DNA from 2 places in the Ferrovibrio sp. GW821-FHT12F09 genome. Region 1 is predicted to be linked to the other one. Evidence: riboswitches for the same ligand, from Rfam matches in the RefSeq annotation. Region 1 holds a riboswitch; the other holds the start of a gene.
The links. Region 1 has a riboswitch for cobalamin ahead of cobW (cobalamin biosynthesis protein CobW). Riboswitches for the same ligand answer to the same signal wherever they lie in the genome.
Positions count from the first base shown of each region.

Region 2: linked by a shared signal. The riboswitch ahead of AC1ROB_RS10280 (TonB-dependent receptor) and the one ahead of cobW (cobalamin biosynthesis protein CobW) in region 1 are both predicted to bind cobalamin.

Region 1 covers NZ_JBXAPZ010000001.1:772,315-781,612, reverse strand. Annotated here, with positions in the region: gene gshB (glutathione synthase) at 1-263, opposite strand, end outside; gene AC1ROB_RS04085 (SirB1 family protein) at 308-1,132, opposite strand; gene AC1ROB_RS04080 (BON domain-containing protein) at 1,152-1,766, opposite strand; gene AC1ROB_RS04075 (YraN family protein) at 1,822-2,196, opposite strand; gene rsmI (16S rRNA (cytidine(1402)-2'-O)-methyltransferase) at 2,183-3,076, opposite strand; gene AC1ROB_RS04065 (penicillin-binding protein activator) at 3,096-4,523, shown strand; gene AC1ROB_RS04060 (response regulator) at 4,701-5,231, shown strand; gene AC1ROB_RS04055 (hypothetical protein) at 5,258-5,749, shown strand; gene AC1ROB_RS04050 (sulfite exporter TauE/SafE family protein) at 5,751-6,518, opposite strand; gene AC1ROB_RS04045 (HupE/UreJ family protein) at 6,511-7,125, opposite strand; cobalamin riboswitch at 7,256-7,491, shown strand; gene cobW (cobalamin biosynthesis protein CobW) at 7,610-8,635, shown strand; gene cobN (cobaltochelatase subunit CobN) at 8,657-9,298, shown strand, end outside.
Region 2 covers NZ_JBXAPZ010000001.1:2,063,746-2,073,043, reverse strand. Annotated here, with positions in the region: gene AC1ROB_RS10290 (hypothetical protein) at 1-94, shown strand, start outside; gene AC1ROB_RS10285 (PepSY domain-containing protein) at 110-1,540, opposite strand; gene AC1ROB_RS10280 (TonB-dependent receptor) at 1,545-3,692, opposite strand; cobalamin riboswitch at 3,816-4,001, opposite strand; RNA gene rnpB (RNase P RNA component class A) at 4,033-4,431, opposite strand; gene AC1ROB_RS10270 (peptidoglycan recognition protein family protein) at 4,502-5,275, opposite strand; gene AC1ROB_RS10265 (DMT family transporter) at 5,272-6,186, opposite strand; gene AC1ROB_RS10260 (winged helix DNA-binding protein) at 6,331-6,888, shown strand; gene AC1ROB_RS10255 (hydantoinase B/oxoprolinase family protein) at 6,965-9,298, shown strand, end outside.

The DNA of each region.
Region 1 (9,298 bases):
TGACGCATCAGCACCACATCCATCTCGGCCAGATCGATCAGCGCCGGTTCGCCGAGCGTGAAATGGTTGCCGCGTTCGGCCCGCAGGCGCAGCGCCCGCGCCCGCGCCAGCACCTGGCCGTCGCGGAAGCTCAGATCCTTGGCCAGATAGTGAAACAGGCTGTAGCCGCGGCGCTCGGCTTCGAGGCCGAGCACAAAGGTGCTGTCGCCATCGAAGTCGATGCTTTCGATGGGGTCCATCTGGATCGCCACCTTGAGGGCCATGGCACAGTTCCTTGTTGTGAAAAGGTCAGTTCAGCTGGAGGCGCCTAGTTTAACTGGAGGCGAATGTGGCGCAGGAAAGCCTCGGCCTCAAGGCTCGCCGCCTCGTCGCCGGCCAGCATCAGGAACCGTTCGGTGGCCGCCATCGCCTGGCGGATATGGCCGAGCTTGCCCTCGACCACGCCGAGTTCACGCCAGGCCGGCGCGAAATTCGGCGCCACCAGCAGCATGCGCCGCAGCGTCTCGGCTGCGCGTTCGACATCGCCGCCGCGCCAGGCGCGGCCCTTGATGTTGTTCTGCAGCCGCAGCAGCACTTCGCGCGGCGTCATCAGCCGCACATGCTCGGGCCGCACTTCCTCGCCGCCACCGATGCGGCGCAGCAGATCGTTCATCTCCGGCGCCGCCGCGATCTTGCCGGCATGGAAGGGATCCAGCACCAGGGCGCCATCCTCGCCTTCCAGCCGGATCAGGAAATGGCCGGGAAAATCGATGCCGGCCACCGGCCAGGCCTGGGCGCGGGCGGCGTAGATGTAGAGCACGCCGAGGCTGACGGGCAGACCCATGCGGCGGTCGATGACGCGGATCAGGTCGGCATTCTGCGGGTCGTCGTAATTTTCGGTATCGCCGCGGTAACCGAATTCCAGGCTGAGCACGCTGGCCAGCGCCATGGCGCGCGGCGCCACCTCGGCACCGGCGCCGATGCGGCTCAAAGCCGCGGCGATATCGGCCAGGTGCCGGCGATAGGGCGCGAGATCGAGACCGGGACGGTCGAGCGCCGCCAGCAGCAGCGCCGCCTCGGCGATATCGATGCCGTCATCAGGCGCAGCGCCGAGGGTCTTTAAAGCCGTCTCTATCGCTGCGCTGTCGCTCATGCTGCCTCTTGCCGGGCTTCTACACCGGCCGGCGGCGCGTATCGGTCTTCAGCCAGACATGGCTGACAACCCTGCGCACCCCTTTGATGGTCCGGGCCTGTTCGGTCACCCGCGTGATCTCGTCATCCGACTGGCCGATGCCCATCAGATAGATCGTGCCGTTCACCGTCTCGATCGAGTAGTTGATGTCGACGATCTGCTTGTCGCCGGCGATCTTGGCGCGCAGCTGCGTGGTGATCCAGGTATCGTTGGCATAGTCGAGCAGATCGCCCGATGGCGTCACCTGGATTTCGTTGATCACCTCGTTGATGCGATCCGATGCGGCCCAGGCCAGACGCGTGGCCTCGTCGCGCGAAAATTCCGTACCGACCACACCGGTCAGCAACACGCGGCCTTCGTAAACCGTGATCGACAGCTTGCGCCAGAGATACTGGTTGTCTTTCAGATAGCGATCGTTGATGGCGAGCTGAATGCCCTTGTCGTTGGCGGCATTCTTGATACCGCGCTCTTCCGCCGCGGCAACACCGGTGGCAGCGCCGGCACCGACGGCGACGCCGACACAGCCGTTGAGCATGGGTGCTGTGGCCAGCAGGGCGGCCAGAACAAGAAAGCGGCTAGCAGACGTGATACGCACGAACATCCCCTGTCGTTCAATGGCCCGGTCGTTCAAAACCCGGTTCGGGCCGGCCTCAGTCGATGCGCCAGGCATCGCGGATATGGTGGGGCCAGCGCCCCGGTACAAGCAGCATGGCGTCGAAGCGCAGCGTCAGGGCGGCGGCATCGGCCTGCTGGCCCAAGAATACCGCAGCCGCATTGGCAATGCGACGGCGCTGCTTGGCCTGTAATGATTCTGCCGCCTGCATATAGGTGCCGCGCGCCTTCACCTCCACGGCGACCAGCAGCCGGCCGCGGCGGGCCAGGATGTCGATCTCGCCCAGAGGGTGACGCCAGTTGCGCGCCAGGATGCGGTAGCCCTGCAGCCGCAGCCACCAGACAGCCCAGGTCTCGCCGCGCCGGCCTCGGCGATGCCGCGCATCGGGGGGAAGATCGTCAGTCTGCGGCATCCCGCAATTCCAGGGCGCGGGCATAGACCGCCTTGCGGGCCAGATTGAGCACGGTGGCCACCTCGTCCACCGCCTGGCGCAGCGGCAGCCGCGCCAGCGCCGCCCGCAGCGCCGCATCGAGATCGTCCGCGCCCGCGACGCTCTCTTCGGCCGGCGGCCCGATCACCAGCGTGACCTCGCCTTTGGGCGGACCGTGTTCGGCATAATGGGCGGCCAGCTCGGCCAGGCTGCCGCGCCGCACCTCCTCGAATTTCTTGGTCAGCTCGCGCGCCACGGCCGCCTCGCGTTCGGGACCGAAGACCTGGGCCATGCTGGCCAGGCTGTCGGGCAGGCGCTGGGCGCTTTCCAGGAAGATCAGGGTGGCGCGGGCGGATTTCAGCTCGGCCAGCCAGCGGATGCGGGCCGCCGCCTTGGGCGGCGGGAAGCCCGCATAGAGGAAGCGGTCGCTGGGCAGACCGGACAGGCTCAAGCCCGTCAGCACCGCCGAGGCGCCGGGCAGCGCCGTGACCATGACACCGGCGGCGATGCAGTCACGCACCAGCTTGTAGCCGGGATCGTTGATCAGCGGCGTGCCGGCATCGGAGATCAGCGCCACCACGGCGCCGGCCTGCAGTTTGCCGAGCAGCTGGGGCCGCACTTTTGCCGCATTATGCTCATGATATGGAAATAACGGCGTGGCGATGCCATAGCGCTTCAGCAGCGGCCCGCTGACCCGGCTGTCCTCGCAGGCCACCAGATCGGCGCGCCGGAGCAGGGCCAGGGCGCGCAACGTTATATCGGCGGCGTTGCCGATGGGGGTGGCCACCAGATATAAGCCGGATGTGAATTGCGCTGCATCGACGCCAAGATTGTCGGGCAGCGGCTGAAACGGGTCTGTCATGAGCGCCGGAATGAGCTGCGTGGGTTACCTTAAAGCTGGTCTTTCCGGCCTGTCCATGGTGCTGCGGCCTGCAGCCGCCGCGGCCGGTATGCTGGTGCTGGTTGCCTGCCAGAGCGGCCCCAGCATGCAGGGCGGCCTGCCCGGCCTGCTCGATCGTGTTGTGCCCGGCGCGCCCCAGCGTGTCGCGCCCTCGCCCGGCACCCCCGTGCAGACGCCGGCCCAGACCAATGCCATGCCCAATAGCGGGACGCAGCCGCCGGCGCAACCACTGCCGCTGCCGGCTGCCACGCCATCGGTGGCGATCGAGACCCTGCCGATGCCGCCGGCGCCGCAGTTGCGCGCCCCGGGCGGCGCCGCGGCCATCCATATCGGTTTCTTGGCGCCGCTGAGCGGCCCGAATGCCGGCCTGGGGCGCGCCCTGTTCGAGGCGGCGCAGCTGGCGTTGTTCGACCTGGGCGACGACCGCCTGGTGCTGCTGCCGCGCGACACCGAAGGCCAGGCCGACAAGGCCGCGGCCGCGGCCCAGCAGATGATTGCCGAAGGCGCGCAGATCATCCTGGGGCCGGTATTCGCCAATGAAGCCGCCGCCGTGGGCCAGGTGGCGCGGCTGCGCAACGTCAAGGTCCTGAGCTTCTCCACCGACCGCAGCGTGGCTGGCGGCGGCGTCTTCCTGCTCGGCTTCACGCCGGACCAGCAGGTCGAGCGCGTGGTCGCCTATGCGCGCACCAAGGGGATGACACGGTTTGCCCTGCTGGCGCCGGACTCGGCCTATGGCGGCGCGGTGGCCCAGGCCGCCGAAAGCGCCACAAGCCAGACGGGTGCCCAGATGCTGAAGCAGGAGCGCTATCCCGGCGACACACCAGACCTCACCCCTATTGTCCGGCGCTTTGCCAGCAGCCTGCGCGCCCTGCCGGCCCGCAGCCTGGAAGACCCGCCGGTGGACGGCGTCGACCCCAATCTGCCGCGTCCGGTGGATGCCCTGCTGCTGCCCGAAGGCGGGGCGCGGCTGCGCGCCCTTGCTCCCCTTTTGCCCTTCTTCGATATCGATCCGCGTGCGGTGCGGTTCCTGGGCACCGGTCTGTGGGATGACCCCGCCCTGAGCAGCGAACCGGCCCTGGTGGGCGGCTGGTATGCCGGCCCGGCGCCAGAAGGCTTTGCCGAATTCGCCCGTCGCTTCGAGCAGGGGTTCGGCCGCCGGCCGCCCCGCCTGGCCAGCCTGTCCTATGACGCCACCGCCCTGGTCGGCATCCTGGCCCGCAGCGCGGCGGGGGCGATGTTTGACGAGGCGGCCCTGACTAACCCGGACGGTTTTGCCGGATATGATGGAATTTTCCGCTTCCGCAGCGATGGCGTGGTGCAGCGCGGTCTGGCGGTTCTGGAAATCCAGCGCCGCGGCAGCCGGGTGATCGACAAGGCACCGGCCAGTTTCCAGCCCGCCAGCAACTGAGCCCGGGGGCGTTCGCCCAACGGGCTGATTGCATCGGCCAGCTTACTAAGAAATTATTCGCTCCCGTGCCGGCCGCGTGCTACCACCGCGGAACGGTCCAATACTACCTGGACGCGCTTTTGCTTTGAGGTCCTTTCTAGTAGGATTCTTATCAAGCCCGTGCGGGGAGATGCTGCAGTGAGCGAAGACACGATGTCGGATCATGAGCGTATCGATTTCTCGAAGATCAGTTTTCTGGTCGTCGAGCCGAACCGGTTGATGGGTCAGATGGTCCGCGATGTGCTGATGATGCTGGATGCCCAGTATATCGATCGCGCCCGCGACTTCGACACGGCGGTCAACATCCTGCGGTTGGGCCGCACCGATATGATGATCACCGAATGGGCGCTGGGCGCGGAAAAGCTCGGCCGCAACGGCATGGATATCGTGCAGTGGATTCGCAACGATGCGGGTTCGCCGAACCGCATGATGCCGATTGTCATGATGACGGCGAATTCGGAAGAGGAATATGTCTGCCGCGCCCGCGATTGCGGCGTGTCGGAATTCGTCGCCAAGCCTTACACGGTGAACGGCTTTTATACCCGGCTGGTGGCCGCGATTGCACGGCCGCGCCAGTTCGTGCGCATCGGCGAGTATTACGGTCCCGATCGCCGGCGGCGTCGCACGCCCGGCTATGGCGGGCCGGAACGCCGCATCGACCTCAACTGACACCGGCAGCCATCAAGGTCAGTATAATGGCGAAAAAGCCGGTTTTCACGCCTCCGCAGCAGGATTTGCGCCGCAAGGCTGTCAATTTCAAGAAAGGCTTCCGCCTTCAACTGGCGCCTGAAGAGCTGCGCCGCCTGGAAGAGGTTGTGGAAAAAGCCACCGACAGCTTCACCCAGGAAATTGCCGACAAACTGCGTCAGCTGCGCGCATCCCTGGACGAGGTGGCCACCGGCCACGGCGTCGATCAGGCCATGCAGGCGATCCGTTCGCTGTCGCTCGACATCAAGGGCATGGGCGGCATGTTCAAATATCCGCTGCTCACCGCCTTTGCCAAATCGCTGAACGATTTCACCAAGGATATGGGCGCGCCCAGCCCGATCCAGCTCGACATCATCGCGGCGCAGATCGATGCACTGTATGTGGTAACCGCCCAGCGTATCCAGGGCGGCGGCAGCCAGATCGAATCCGAACTGCTGGGCGCCCTGCGCACCGCTACCCGCCTGCACAAGGCGACGTAAGTCAGCCCAGCATCCGCCACAACGGCAGGCCGCTGAGCGCCGCAAAGGCACAGAGCCCCAGCGCCGCCAGACGGAACTGCTGTTCGCTCGAACGCGCGAACAGCCGGCTGCCCAGATTGAGCGGCAGCAGATAAGCCGGAATCAGCGGCAGCGACATCAGCAGGCTTTCCGCGGTGAACAGCCCGTTCCACCAGTAAGCGAGTCCCGAGGCGATCGCCGTGAAGCCGAAGAATACGATCAGGTTGGCGCGCACGGTGGCGGCCTCGCCCTGGCCGCCAAGCCAGAGCAGCACCACCGGCGGACCCGGCAAGGCGGCAGCGCCGCCGCTCAGGCCGGCCAGCGCGCCGGTGCCAAGCGTCGCCGGCAGACCCAGCCGGCCGCGATAGCGCCAGCCGGCGGCCATCAGCCCGACCGCCAGCAGGATCAGCAGACAGATCACCCAACGCATCACATCGGGATCGGCGATCACCAGCAGCGCCACGCCGAAGGGCACGGCGACAACCGCACTCAGGCCCAGCGGCAGCACCTCGCGCCAGACACAGCGGCGCAGCGCATCGGGCAGCATGGCCAAAGCGGCGATATCATCGGCGATGAACAGCAGGATGGCGGCGAGCTTGGGTTCGTAGACCAGGCTGGCGACCGGCATGAACATCATGGCGCCGCCGAAACCGGAAAAGCCGCGCACCAGACCGGCCAGCGCTGCTGCGCCGAAAACGGCCCAGTAGCGCGGCTCGGTCAGGAAGCCGAAAAGAGGAAACGCGTCAGCCAACCAGGATGACGATGCCGGCCAGCGCCACGGCCGCGCCGGCGGCGCGGGTGATCAGGCCGACATTCAGCTGCTGCGCGAGACGGGCTGCAACCAGGCCGATGCCATGCAGCAGCGCCGTGGCCAACAGCATGCCGAAGCCATAGACCAGCGCCTGCGAGGCATCGCCGATCTCGGTGCCATGGGCATGGCCGTGGAACAGGGCAAACACGGCGGTCACCGCCATGGCGGCCGGCAGCGGCGGACGCATGGCGAAGGCAACGATCAGGCCCAGGATCAGCACCGACAGCGCGATGCCGGACTCGACGCCGGGCAGGGCGACATTGGCCAGACCGAGGCCGAAGCCGGCCGCCATCGTAGCGACGAAGCTGGCCGGCAAGAGCCAGAGGGCGCGCGGTTGCTGCGCGGCCTGCTGGACCGCCCAGAGGCCGACCGCCAGCATGGCGAGCAGATGATCGAGGCCGCCGAAGGGATGCGCGAAGCCGGCGGAGAAACCGGCGGCGGCGGGCTCGGCGCCGGGATGACCGGGATGGGCCAGAGCCGGAACGGCGATGCTCGCCAGAACGAGGGCCGGCAGAACCATCTGGCCGAGCTTGGACTTGAAGGACATGACGACCTCTTTATTGCGCATGCGTTGCGAACCACCCGTCTCCTTTGTGCCCCAAGCCGGTTGCGTTTGACAAGACATGCCCGGGCCTCCCCGCGGGGTTGGCGCGCGTTTGACAAGGCCGGAGCCCGGGCTTAGGGTCCGCCGCGATGGTTCGCCGCCTGCCGGAAGGTGGAACGGCGATGAAAAGGGAACGCGGTGCCGGCTTTCTGTGCAGATATATCTGCGCAGGGCCGCAAGCCGCGGCAGCCCCCGCTACGGTAGGCGGCGAGCGGCGCGCAACAGCCACTGGACCGGACACGGTCTGGGAAGGCGCGCGATCCGCGACAACCCGCAAGCCCGGAGACCTGCCATCGGCTTTAGTCGAAGCGGACGTGCCGGACGGGGTGTGCCGGCGCCCGGCCTATGTCATTCTTGCCGCTGCGCAGGCGCAAGACCGACAGCAGCCATGGTCCGCGTCGGCGTCATGGAACAGGGCGCTCATCCTATGCAGAAGATTCCCGCAACCGTCGTCACCGGCTTTCTCGGCGCCGGCAAGACCACGCTGATCCGCCACCTCATCACCAATGCCAATGGCCGGCGCATCGCGCTGATCGTCAACGAATTCGGCGAAATGGGCATCGATGGCGAGCTGCTGAAAAGCTGCGGCGCGCCCGATTGCAGTGAGGACGATATCATCGAGCTGGCCAATGGCTGCCTGTGCTGCACGGTGGCCGACGATTTCCTGCCCACCCTGCAGAAGCTGCTCGACCGACCCAATCCGCCGACGCACATTGTCATCGAGACCTCCGGTCTCGCCTTGCCGAAACCCCTCGTCCAGGCTTTTGCATGGCCGGGCATCAAAAGCCGCACAACGGTGGATGGCGTGGTCACCGTGGTGGATGCCGCCGCCGTGGCCGAAGGGCGGTTTGCCGATGATGAAGATGCGGTGGCCGCGCAGCGCGCCGCCGATGCCAGCCTGGATCATGACAATCCGCTGGAGGAACTGTTCGAGGACCAGCTTGGTTGCGCCGATCTGGTGCTGCTGAACAAGGCCGACCTGCTGGATGAAGGCGCCATGCAGAATGTGCGGGCCGAGATCGGTGCGCATCTGCGCCAGGGCGTGAAAACCCTGTCGATCAGCCAGGGCGAGATCGCCGCCGATATCCTGCTGGGCCTGCATGCGGCCGCCGAGGACGACATCGCGGCGCGCAAGTCGCATCACGACAATGAGGAAGACCACGACCACGAGGATTTCTTCAGCTTCTCGCTGACCCTGCCCGAGCAGACGGCGCCGGATGCCCTGCTGGAGCGCCTGCTGCCGGTGATCGCCGAACACGACATCCTGCGGGTGAAGGGTTTTGTCGCCGTCGCCGGCAAGACTATGCGGCTGGTGCTGCAGGGCGTGGGCGCGCGGCTGTCGCATTATTACGACCGTGACTGGACCAGCGCCGAGCCACGCGCCACGCGCCTGGTGGTGATCGGCCGCGCCGGCCTGGACGAGGCGGCGATCCGCGCCGCCCTCGCGGCCTGAGTCGAACAGGGGCGCAGCGCCTTGCATCTGCTCAATGCCATACCCGGCGGCGCGGCGACAGCGGATGGCGCCGTCGACCTGAAACAGTCGCCGGGCGATATCGTCATCCTGAGCGCTGCGGATTCCGAACTGGCGGGCCTGAGCAATGCCTGCGCGGCCCTGAGCGACGACTTCCCCTCGCTGCGACTGGCCAACCTGCTGCAGCTTGGCCACCCCTACGCGGTCGATCTCTATGTCGACAGCGTGATCGTGCAGGCCAAGCTGGTGATCGTGCGGCTGCTCGGCGGCCAGAGCTACTGGGCCTATGGCGTCGAGCGTCTGAGCGAGGTCTGCCGCACGCGTGGCATCGCGCTCGCCTTCCTGCCCGGCGACCGCCAGGCGGATCCCGGCCTCGACGGCTTCTCTACCGTCACCGACGAGACGCGCGCCGAATTGTTCAGCTATTTCCGCGAGGGCGGCGTCGACAACCTGCGCAACGCCCTGCGCTATGCGGCTTCCGTGATCGGTCATGCGGAAGACCCGCCGCCGGCGCGGCCGCTGCCGGCCGCCGGCCTGTACTGGCCCGACCTCGCCGATCCCGATCTCGACACGCTGCGCCACACCTGGGCCGCCAAGCATCGCGGCATGCCGCATCCGATCTGCGCCATTGTTTTCTATCGCGCC
Region 2 (9,298 bases), 1.3 Mb from region 1:
CGCGAAGCAGGGGTTCTCGGCGATCTTCGAGCCGCATTTCAGCGAATGCCCGGAACAGGTGCCGGATGCCTTCCTGCTGCGGGTGAGCCGCTGACCTGACGGCGTTTGCCTAGTGGCGTCTGGCCGCTTTGCGACGGAGATGCCGCCAGCCAATGACAATACCGGTCACTGACATCGCCAGCCCAACCAGCGACGTGATCCATATCACCAGCTTCCAGGCCGGCGGCACATGCCGCAGCCCTGCGAAATCGAAACTGTGCAGCGCGTTGAACAACCAGCGGTAGCTGCGTCGACTGTCGTCCACCCGCGTCAGGATATCGCCGGTGAGCGGATCGATATGGAACCAGGTGCTGTCAGGATCGTCGAAGCCGATCCGCAGCACGGGCAGCAGGCGCCGCGTGTGATGCGAATACCAGTATTCGTCCTCCTGGGTGAGCACCGCCTGCAGCACGGGCTTTGACTGCGGCATCAACTGCGCCGCGGCTGCGAAAACCTCCCCGGTCGCAAATGCTGTGCCGATGGCCTTGCCGTCGCCGCGATACTGCACGACCAATGACCGGCCGCCGATCCAGAGAAACCGCATCTCGACGACACCCTCAGCCGGCACCACGGCCAGCGGGAAATCCGTCGCTCCATGACCGGCATAGCGCTGCAGTGCGGCAACATCCGTATTGCGCCCGGAGAACCAGTAGTTCGGATTCATCGAAATCCAGCCACTGAATATCCAGGCCAGCAGAAACAGGCTGCCGATCACGCCAGCCCAATGATGCCACAGCATCCAGCCGCGATAGGGCGACATGGCGCCGTTTTTGTAACGGCGCTGGGGCCGCAGACGCTGGATGCCGATCCAGATTCCCGTCACCGCCACGACAATGCTGATGCCGGAAATCCACAGCACGACATCGCGCCACAGCGGCGCATCGGCGCGCAGCGCGGTGGGGTAGATCCAGTGCGGCACACTGCCGAGCCAGTTCCAGAAGCGCTCGCTGCGCCGGGTATCCAGCGCGATCTCGCCATTGCGCGCCGAAACGTAAAGCTGTGTGCCGGCAGCATCGTTGAGCGAGACCAGATGGAACGGTCGCAGCGGATCGTAGCGCGCCGTGACGCTCCACTGGTCGCGATCCTCCAGCTCGACCGTGGCCTGCGGCGCCGGTCTTACACTCTGCACGATTGCAAGGGCGGCAACCGCGTCGATGACCTCGATGCGCCGTCCGTCGCGCGCCGATACGGTCAGCCGCGCATTGTCCCAGGCAGTGACCCGGTAAACCGGCTCATCCCCCAGCATTTCCAGCCGCAGCGCGCGTGGCCAGCCGCCCTGCCCGGCCGCGGCGAGCGCCGCGCTGGGCGAGAGGCGAACCTGCTGCCCGTCGAGTACGGGCAGCAGAGCGCGACGTTCGGTCTCCGTCAGGGCCGGGAATCCGACATAGATCATCACCACGCCGGAAAAGAACCACATGGCGAAGAGCAGGCAGGTGGCAATCCCGATCCAGCGATGGATCAGATACAGCCAGCGCTGCACCTGACGGAGGGTGCGCTTCATCGCATCAGAACCTGATCGTGGTGGTGAGCAGCGCTGTGCGCGGCGCCCCCAGCAGCCATTGGGTGGTGCCCGACGAAGATACCGCATAAACCTCGTCGAACAGGTTGAAAATACGCAGCCCCACGCTGGCATGCGGCACCGGCTGCCAGGTCACGCCGAGATCGACCACCATGTAGTCCGGCCGTGTCTGGGTGTTGGCATTGTCGCTGTAAGTTTCCCCGACCCAGCGGACGCCACCGAGCGCTTTCCATTCCGGAGCAAACTTCCAGGTCAGCCAGAAATTGGCAAGCTGTTCGGGCACCTGCGGCGGTGTTTTGCCGGCCCGCGATACGGCAACACCACCGACCGATTCCACGAAATCGTCAAAGCGGGCATCCAGCAGTGCAGCATTGGCCTCAACCCGCAGGGCCGAGGTCAGGTCGAAACCGAGCGTAGCCTCGACACCGCGCGAGGATTGTTCGCCGACCTGCTGGGTAACCGCAGGATTGGTAGGCGACCGCGACAGGATATCCGTCTTGACGATGTGATAGCCGGCGAAAGTCCATTCGCCGCGCCCCTGCATGAAGGTCTGTTTGATGCCGGCTTCATACTGTTCGCCGGTCGCCAGTTTGAAATTCGTGTTGGCGGAGCTCAGGCTGATGATGCCGCCGACCGGGTCGGCAGCCGTGGCGTATTGACCATAAAGCGCCGTATTGGGGAAAATGTCGTATACGGTGCCGGCACGCCAGCTGATGGAGGTGAAGTCCTTCTGGAAACTGGCTCCCGGCGTGACCAGATCGGTGCGTTGCATGTCGATATTGTCGTAGCGCAGTCCACCGATCAGCGACCATTTATCGGTGACCGACAAACGGTCCTCGGCAAACATCGCATACTGGTCGGTGCGTGTATCATAGCGCGGAATGAAATTGCCCTGACCATAAAACCCCGGATTAAAACCGAAAGGATTGACCTGACTGCTGAAACCATTCGTACCGTCATTCACGTGACGAAAATCGATACGGTTCACGTCGAAACCGACCACAGTCTGGTTCTTCATCCCCAGCACGCTGTAATCGACAGCGAGATCGCTGCGATTGCCGTATTGCTGCTGGTCATGCAGGATTTCGAGATAGCTGGTACGCCCGATATTCCCGGTCGCGGCGTTATAGGTGTAACCTTCCGCATTGCGCCAATGGCGGTCGCTGGTCAGCATGTAGGTGGTATTATTGACCTTGATATTGTCAGCCGCCTGCCACTCCATGTTCAGACGCGTCCAGTTGTCGCGATACTCGATCAGGCTGTCGCTAACATTGAAATTCTTCTTGCGCAGGCTTTCATCCAGCCGCCCGTTAATCAGTGGCGTTCCGAAGTAGCGCTGCGGCTGCTGATAGCCATAATCATGCGACAGGGTGATGGCGAAATTTTCGGAAGCTTCAGCCCGTAGCGCCATCGACAGCGCCAGGCTTTCATTTTCGCCACGATCAACCCAGCCGTCCGATTTCTTGCCGCTGATATTGGCACGATAGAACAGTTTGCCGCCGAGCGGACCCCCACTGCCGGCGGCGGCGCGACGCGTCATGTCGGAACCGAATTCCAGCAGGGCTTCATTCTCAAAGGTCTTGCTCGGCTTTTTCGGGATCACGTTGAGCACACCACCGATGGCACCTTCGCCATACATCACCGAAGCCGGGCCGCGCAGCACCTCGATGCGATCGACCGACCAGGTGTCGAAAGGGAACGTCACCGTGCCGGCGCCGACATAAAGCTGGGTGCCGTCATACAACTGCATCACCGAACTGTGGCCGGTGAAACCGCGCACGCCGAGGCTGGTGCCGCCGTTGCCCGGCGCGGCCAGGGAATTGAAGCCGGTCGCGCGCGCGGCCGCATCATTGATGCTGGTATAACCACGCTCGCGGATGGTTTCGCCGGGTATCACTTCGACGCTCGCCGGCGTCTCCAGCGCGGTAAGGCCGAGCCGGCTGCCGGTGGCGGTCGGCACGGTCAGGTCCAGGCCGACCGGCTCCTCGATCAGCTGGCCACCCACGGTCAGCGGTGGCAGGACGGTGTCCTGGGCCTGCGCCAGTGGCGCAGCAATCAGCAGAGCAGCGGTGAAACCGGAAAACGAGCGGAAAAAGCGGACAGATTGCGTCCGGCGTGACGGGAAGCGGGCCATGGAAAAACCTCATGCGGTCGGCCTTGTGGCACGTCACCGCGAACGAGGTTTTCCGCCGATGCCCTGAGGATAAACAGGCGACCGATGGATTACCCACCGGAACACCCTGCCCGATGTGATCGCGTGTGACCACGGATGACGGCAGGTCTCCTGGCTCGCGGGTCGCTGTCTTTCGCCGCCTTCCCAGGACCGTGCGGCCCCAGTGGCTCTGTGACGAAAGACTCTCCGCTTACAGTTGCAGGGGCAGCCACGGCATCAAACCGCGTTCCCAGTTAGGCCCTTGCGGGCACCGTCGCCGGGCAACCTGCACGGCGATACTTTGCTTGTCAATTGGATGAATGGTGCCAGACGGCCTGTAAGCCGGGTTCTGTCCCCCCACTTTCGTGGGATGGACGGCCATTCCTCTGGGATGCCCGTTACCGGACACCTCGCGCGACCGACCCGGATAGCGGACCGAAAACAGTCCTGCAGACTTGCGCCTGCCGCCATCCCTATTTGGTCTTGCTCCCGGTGGGGTTTGCCGTGCCGCTTCCGTTACCGGTCGCGCGGTGCGCTCTTACCGCACCCTTTCACCCTTACCATCAGGCTCCAACCCGAAAAGATTGGCGCGTGATGGCGGTCTGCTCTCTGTGGCACTGTCCCTGGGGTCGCCCCCGCCGGGCGTTACCCGGCACCGTGTTTCCGTGGAGCCCGGACTTTCCTCGACGCTTTGACACGCCGCGGCCGTCCAGCCGTCTGGCACCGGGCGCAGAGGTAGGCCCAGACGGAGACGGCGTCAAGCAAAAGGGCGGATCAGCGTGCTGCGCGCCCTAACTGGCCGCACGGTCGGCGCTGGCGCGCCGCATGGTGACCTGTTCCGAGATATGGTGGATCAGGCTGGTGGTTTCTGCGTCGCTGACGCCATCGACTTTGTCCTGGCGCCAGTGCCGCTGGAAAGCCCTCACGGCGGCTTCGGTGAGCGGATCGTAGATGCCGCTGCCCTCGATGGCATAGCCGATGCGGTCGAGCGCCACCTGCAGTTCCAGCACCGCGCCGTTGCGCTCGCCCGGGCCCATGACCGGTGCATTCGCCGCAACCCGGAAATCGCCGCTCCACCAACGGCCAAAGCCGGCCGCCGCCAGGCGGTGCCAGGGGAACAACTCACCCGGATCTTCCTTGCGGCTGGGCGCGATATCGGAATGGGCGACATAATTGCCCGGCATCACATGATGCCGCGTGGCGATATCGGCCAGCAGAGCCAGCAGGGCGTCGATCTGTTCCACCGGGAACTGGCGATAGCCGAATTCGTGACCGGGATTGACCAGCTCGATGCCGATGGAACGCGCATTGACGTCGCGCACGCCGCGCCAGAAGGCCACGCCGGCATGCCAGGCACGCTTGTCCTCCGGCACCAGGCGATAAATCGTGCCGTCTTCATCGATCATGTAATGGGCGCTGACCTTGGCATCCGGGTCGGCCAGGCGCTGCAACGCCGCAGCCGCAGTCTGCATGCCGGTATAATGCAGCACGATCATATCGACCGGGCGGCGGCCGCTGCGGTCGTCAAAATTCGGCGAGGGATGGTCAATCAACGGAAGCGTCATTCGCCAGCCGCCTTGGTTTCCAGCGCCACCTTTTCCGGCGTCACGCCACGCGCGTCAGCCGCTTTGCTCTCGCGCATGGCGACAATCAGAACACCCAGAAGGGTAATAACCGAACCGATAATCACACGACCACTCAGTTGCTCGTTGAGGAAAAACACGCCGGCCAGCACGCCGAAGATCGGCGACAGCGTGAAGCCCGGATTGACGATGCTGACCGGATAGCGCCGCAACAGATAGTAGGCGCCGCCATGCCCGATCAGGGATACCAGTGTCGCGGCATAGACAATTGCACTCCAGTGCCAGACGCTGGCCGACACAACCTGTTCAACATGGCCATCTTCCAGCGCCAGGGAAATCAGCAGCAGGCTGGGCGCGCTCAGGATGCCAACCCAGGCCTGCATGGTGAAAGTATGCACGTCGTGTATGCGGCGCACCATGATCTGGCCGACCGAGAAGATGATCACGGCCACCAGGATCAGCCCGATGGCGACCTGGTAGTTCATCACTTTCGGGTCGAAACTGATGACGACTGCACCAATGAAGGCCAGGGCGATGCCGAGACTGCGTTTCCAGCGCACCCGCTCGCCGAGGAACAGGATCGCCATGAGGGTCGAAATCGGCACGCCCAACTGGGTCACCACCGCCACCACCGAGACGTCGTCCGCCTTGGCAATGCCGATGATGATCAGCACGAAATGCAGGGTTCCCATGCACAGGGCGGCAATCACAACATTGCGCATCTGGCCGGGACACCAGCGCAGCCAGGGGAGCATCAGGACAGCGACCAGGCCAAAGCGCAGGGCGGTGAAAAGGACCGGCGGGAAGTGGTTGACCGCGAGTTTGGTGACGACAAAATTGCCGCCCCAGATGGCGCAGATCAGCAACATCAGGGCAAGGTGCTGGGGCTTCATGGGCGGGGACCCTAGCAAAGCCGGCCGGTCGCGGGCTACGGTTCTTTCTGTCCCGGCCATGCACTGCCTGCATGGGCGGTATGCGGGGGTTTGCGGAACCATATCCCTGCCCGCTTTCGAGGCATCCCAGACAGGCAACCGGCCATGGCAAAAGCAAAGATACCCGCATCGAAAAAGCCGGCCAAAGCAAAGCCGGCGGCACGGCGGCCGATTGTGTCCTCGGCGCATCTGGCCAGCGAAAAGCTGGAAGGCCTGAGCGAGTTCGAATTCGCCCTGATGATGACCGGCAATGCCTTCAGCCGCTGGATCGTGCGCTGCATGACGGCGGCAGGTCAGGGCGACCTGGCGGCCCTGGACGTGATGGTGCTGCATGGCGTCAATCACCGCGAGCGGCCCAAGCGACTGGCCGACCTCTGTCTGGTGCTGAATGTGGAAGATTCCCACACCGTCAATTACGGCCTGAAGAAGATGGTGCGGCTGGGCCTGATCGCCGGCACCCGGCGCGGCAAGGAAATCTTCTACAGCACCACGCCCAAAGGCCGCGCGCTCTGCCTGGAATACCGTAAAATCCGCGAACAGCTGCTGGGTCAGGCCTTTGCCCTGATCGGGCAGCCGCAAGGTGATCTGTCCCGAGTGGCCGACCTGATGCGAGCGTTGTCGGGCAGCTACGATCAGGCTGCCCGCGCCGCCGCCTCACTGTAGCCGTCTTCCGACGTTGACAAATTGTCAACGTTTCGTCACCGTCAGCGCCGCCTTCCCTTGAGCTTCCGGAGCCGCCATGACCCAGTCCCAGACCTCTGCCTCGTTGACCGACCAGTGGGAATTCTGGATCGACCGCGGCGGCACCTTCACCGACATCGTCGGGCGCCAGCCGGATGGCGGTATCGTCACCCATAAGCTGCTGTCGGAAAACCCCGAGCGCTACAAGGATGCCGCCGTGCAGGGCATCCGCGACCTGCTCGGCCTGAAGGCCGGCGACGCCCTGCCCAAGGGCAAGATCGCCGCCGTGAAGATGGGCACGACTGTTGCCACCAATGCGCTGCTCGAGCGCAAGGGTGACCGCGTGCTCCTGCTGGTCTCGGAAGGCTTCGGCGACCAGCTCCGCATCGGCTACCAGACCCGGCCGAATCTTTTTGCCCTGCATATCCAACTTCCCGAGATGCTGTATGAGCGCGTGGTGGAAATCCCCGAGCGCGTGCGCAACGACGGCAGTATCGAGACGCCGCTGGATCTCGCCGCCGCCAAGGCGGCCCTGAAGGCCGCCCATGCCGACGGCATCCGCAGCGTCGCCATCCTGTTCATGCACGGCTACCGCTATACCGAGCATGAGGCCAAGATCGCGGCCCTGGCGAAGCAGCTCGGCTTCAGCCAGGTCTCGGCCAGCCACCATGTTTCGCCGCTGATCAAGTTCGTCAGCCGCGGCGACACAACGGTCGTCGATGCCTACGTCTCCCCCATCCTGCGACGGTACGTGGATCAGGTCGGCAGCGAACTGGATGCCGCCAACACTGCGCTGCGCCTGATGTTCATGCAGTCCAACGGCGGTCTGGCCGATGCCAACTTCTTCCAGGGTAAGGACAGCATCCTGTCCGGCCCGGCCGGCGGCGTCGTCGGCCTGGTCGAGACCTCGACGCGGGCCGGCTTCACCAAAGTGATCGGCTTCGACATGGGCGGCACGTCGACCGATGTCAGCCACTATGCCGGCGAATACGAACGTGCCTTCGAGACCATGGTGGCCGGCGTGCGCATGCGCGCGCCGATGATGATGATCAACACAGTGGCCGCCGGCGGCGGCTCGATCCTGCATTTCGACGGCGCGCGCTATCGTGTGGGGCCGGACTCGGCCGGCGCCAATCCCGGCCCGGCCTGCTATCGTCGCGGCGGGCCTCTCGCCGTCACCGACTGCAACGTGGTGCTGGGCAAGCTGCAGCCCGATTTCTTCCCCGCCGTCTTCGGCCCCAATGGCGACCAACCGCTGGACGATGCCGTGGTGAAGACTAAGTTCGCCGCGCTGCAGGCGCAGGTGAAGGCCGAGAGCGGCGACACCCGCAGCATCGAGGAGATGGCGGAAGGGTTTCTCGCCATCGCGGTCGAGAACATGGCCAATGCGATCAAGAAGATCTCGGTGGCGCGCGGCTATGACGTGACCAAATACGTGCTGTCCAGCTTCGGCGGCGCCGGTGGCCAGCATGCCTGCCTGGTGGCCGATGCGCTCGGCATGACCGAGGTGCTGTTGCATCCGCTGGCCGGCGTGCTCTCGGCCTATGGCATGGGCCTGGCCGACCAGCGCGTGCTGAAGGAAAAATCGGCGGAAGTGACCTTGCAGGAAAGCGCCCTGCCCGGTCTGTCGAAGGAACTCGACATCCTGGCCGAGGGTTCGCGCGCCGAAATGCTGAAGCAGGGCGTGGCGCCCGAGAAGATCACGGTGATCCGCAAGCTGCATGTGCGCTATGGCGGCTCGGACTCTGCTTTGGAAGTCGAGTTCGGCTCTCTGACGGAGATTAAAACTGCGTTTGAAACCGCGCATCGGCAGCGCTTCGGCTTCATCAGCCCTGAAAAAACACTGATCGCCGGCAGTGTCGCCGTCGAAGTGGTCGGCCAGGGCGAACGCGCGCCGGATGCGGTGGAACAGATCGTCGATCCGCGCAGCCAGGATGCCATCCCGGTGCTGGCCAAGCGCAAGGCCTATATGGCCGGCAGCTGGCGCGACACGCCGGTCTACGACCGCGCCACCCTGCGGCCGGGCGAAACCATCAAGGGCCCCGCCATCGTGATCGAGCCGACCAGCACCATCGTGCTGGAGCCCGGCTGGCAGGCGAAGCTGACCGAACGCTGCGACCTGGTGCTCAAACGCGTGGAGGCCCTGCCCGAGCGCCGCGCCATCGGCACCTCGGTCGATCCGGTGATGCTGGAAATCTTCAACAACCTGTTCATGTCGATCGCCGAGCAGATGGGCAGCGTGCTGGAGAAGACCGCCTATTCGGTCAATATCAAGGAGCGCCTCGATTTCTCCTGCGCCATCTTCGATCTGGACGGCGAGCTGATCGCCAATGCGCCCCATATGCCGGTGCATCTGGGCTCGATGTCGGAAAGCATCAAGACCGTGATGCGC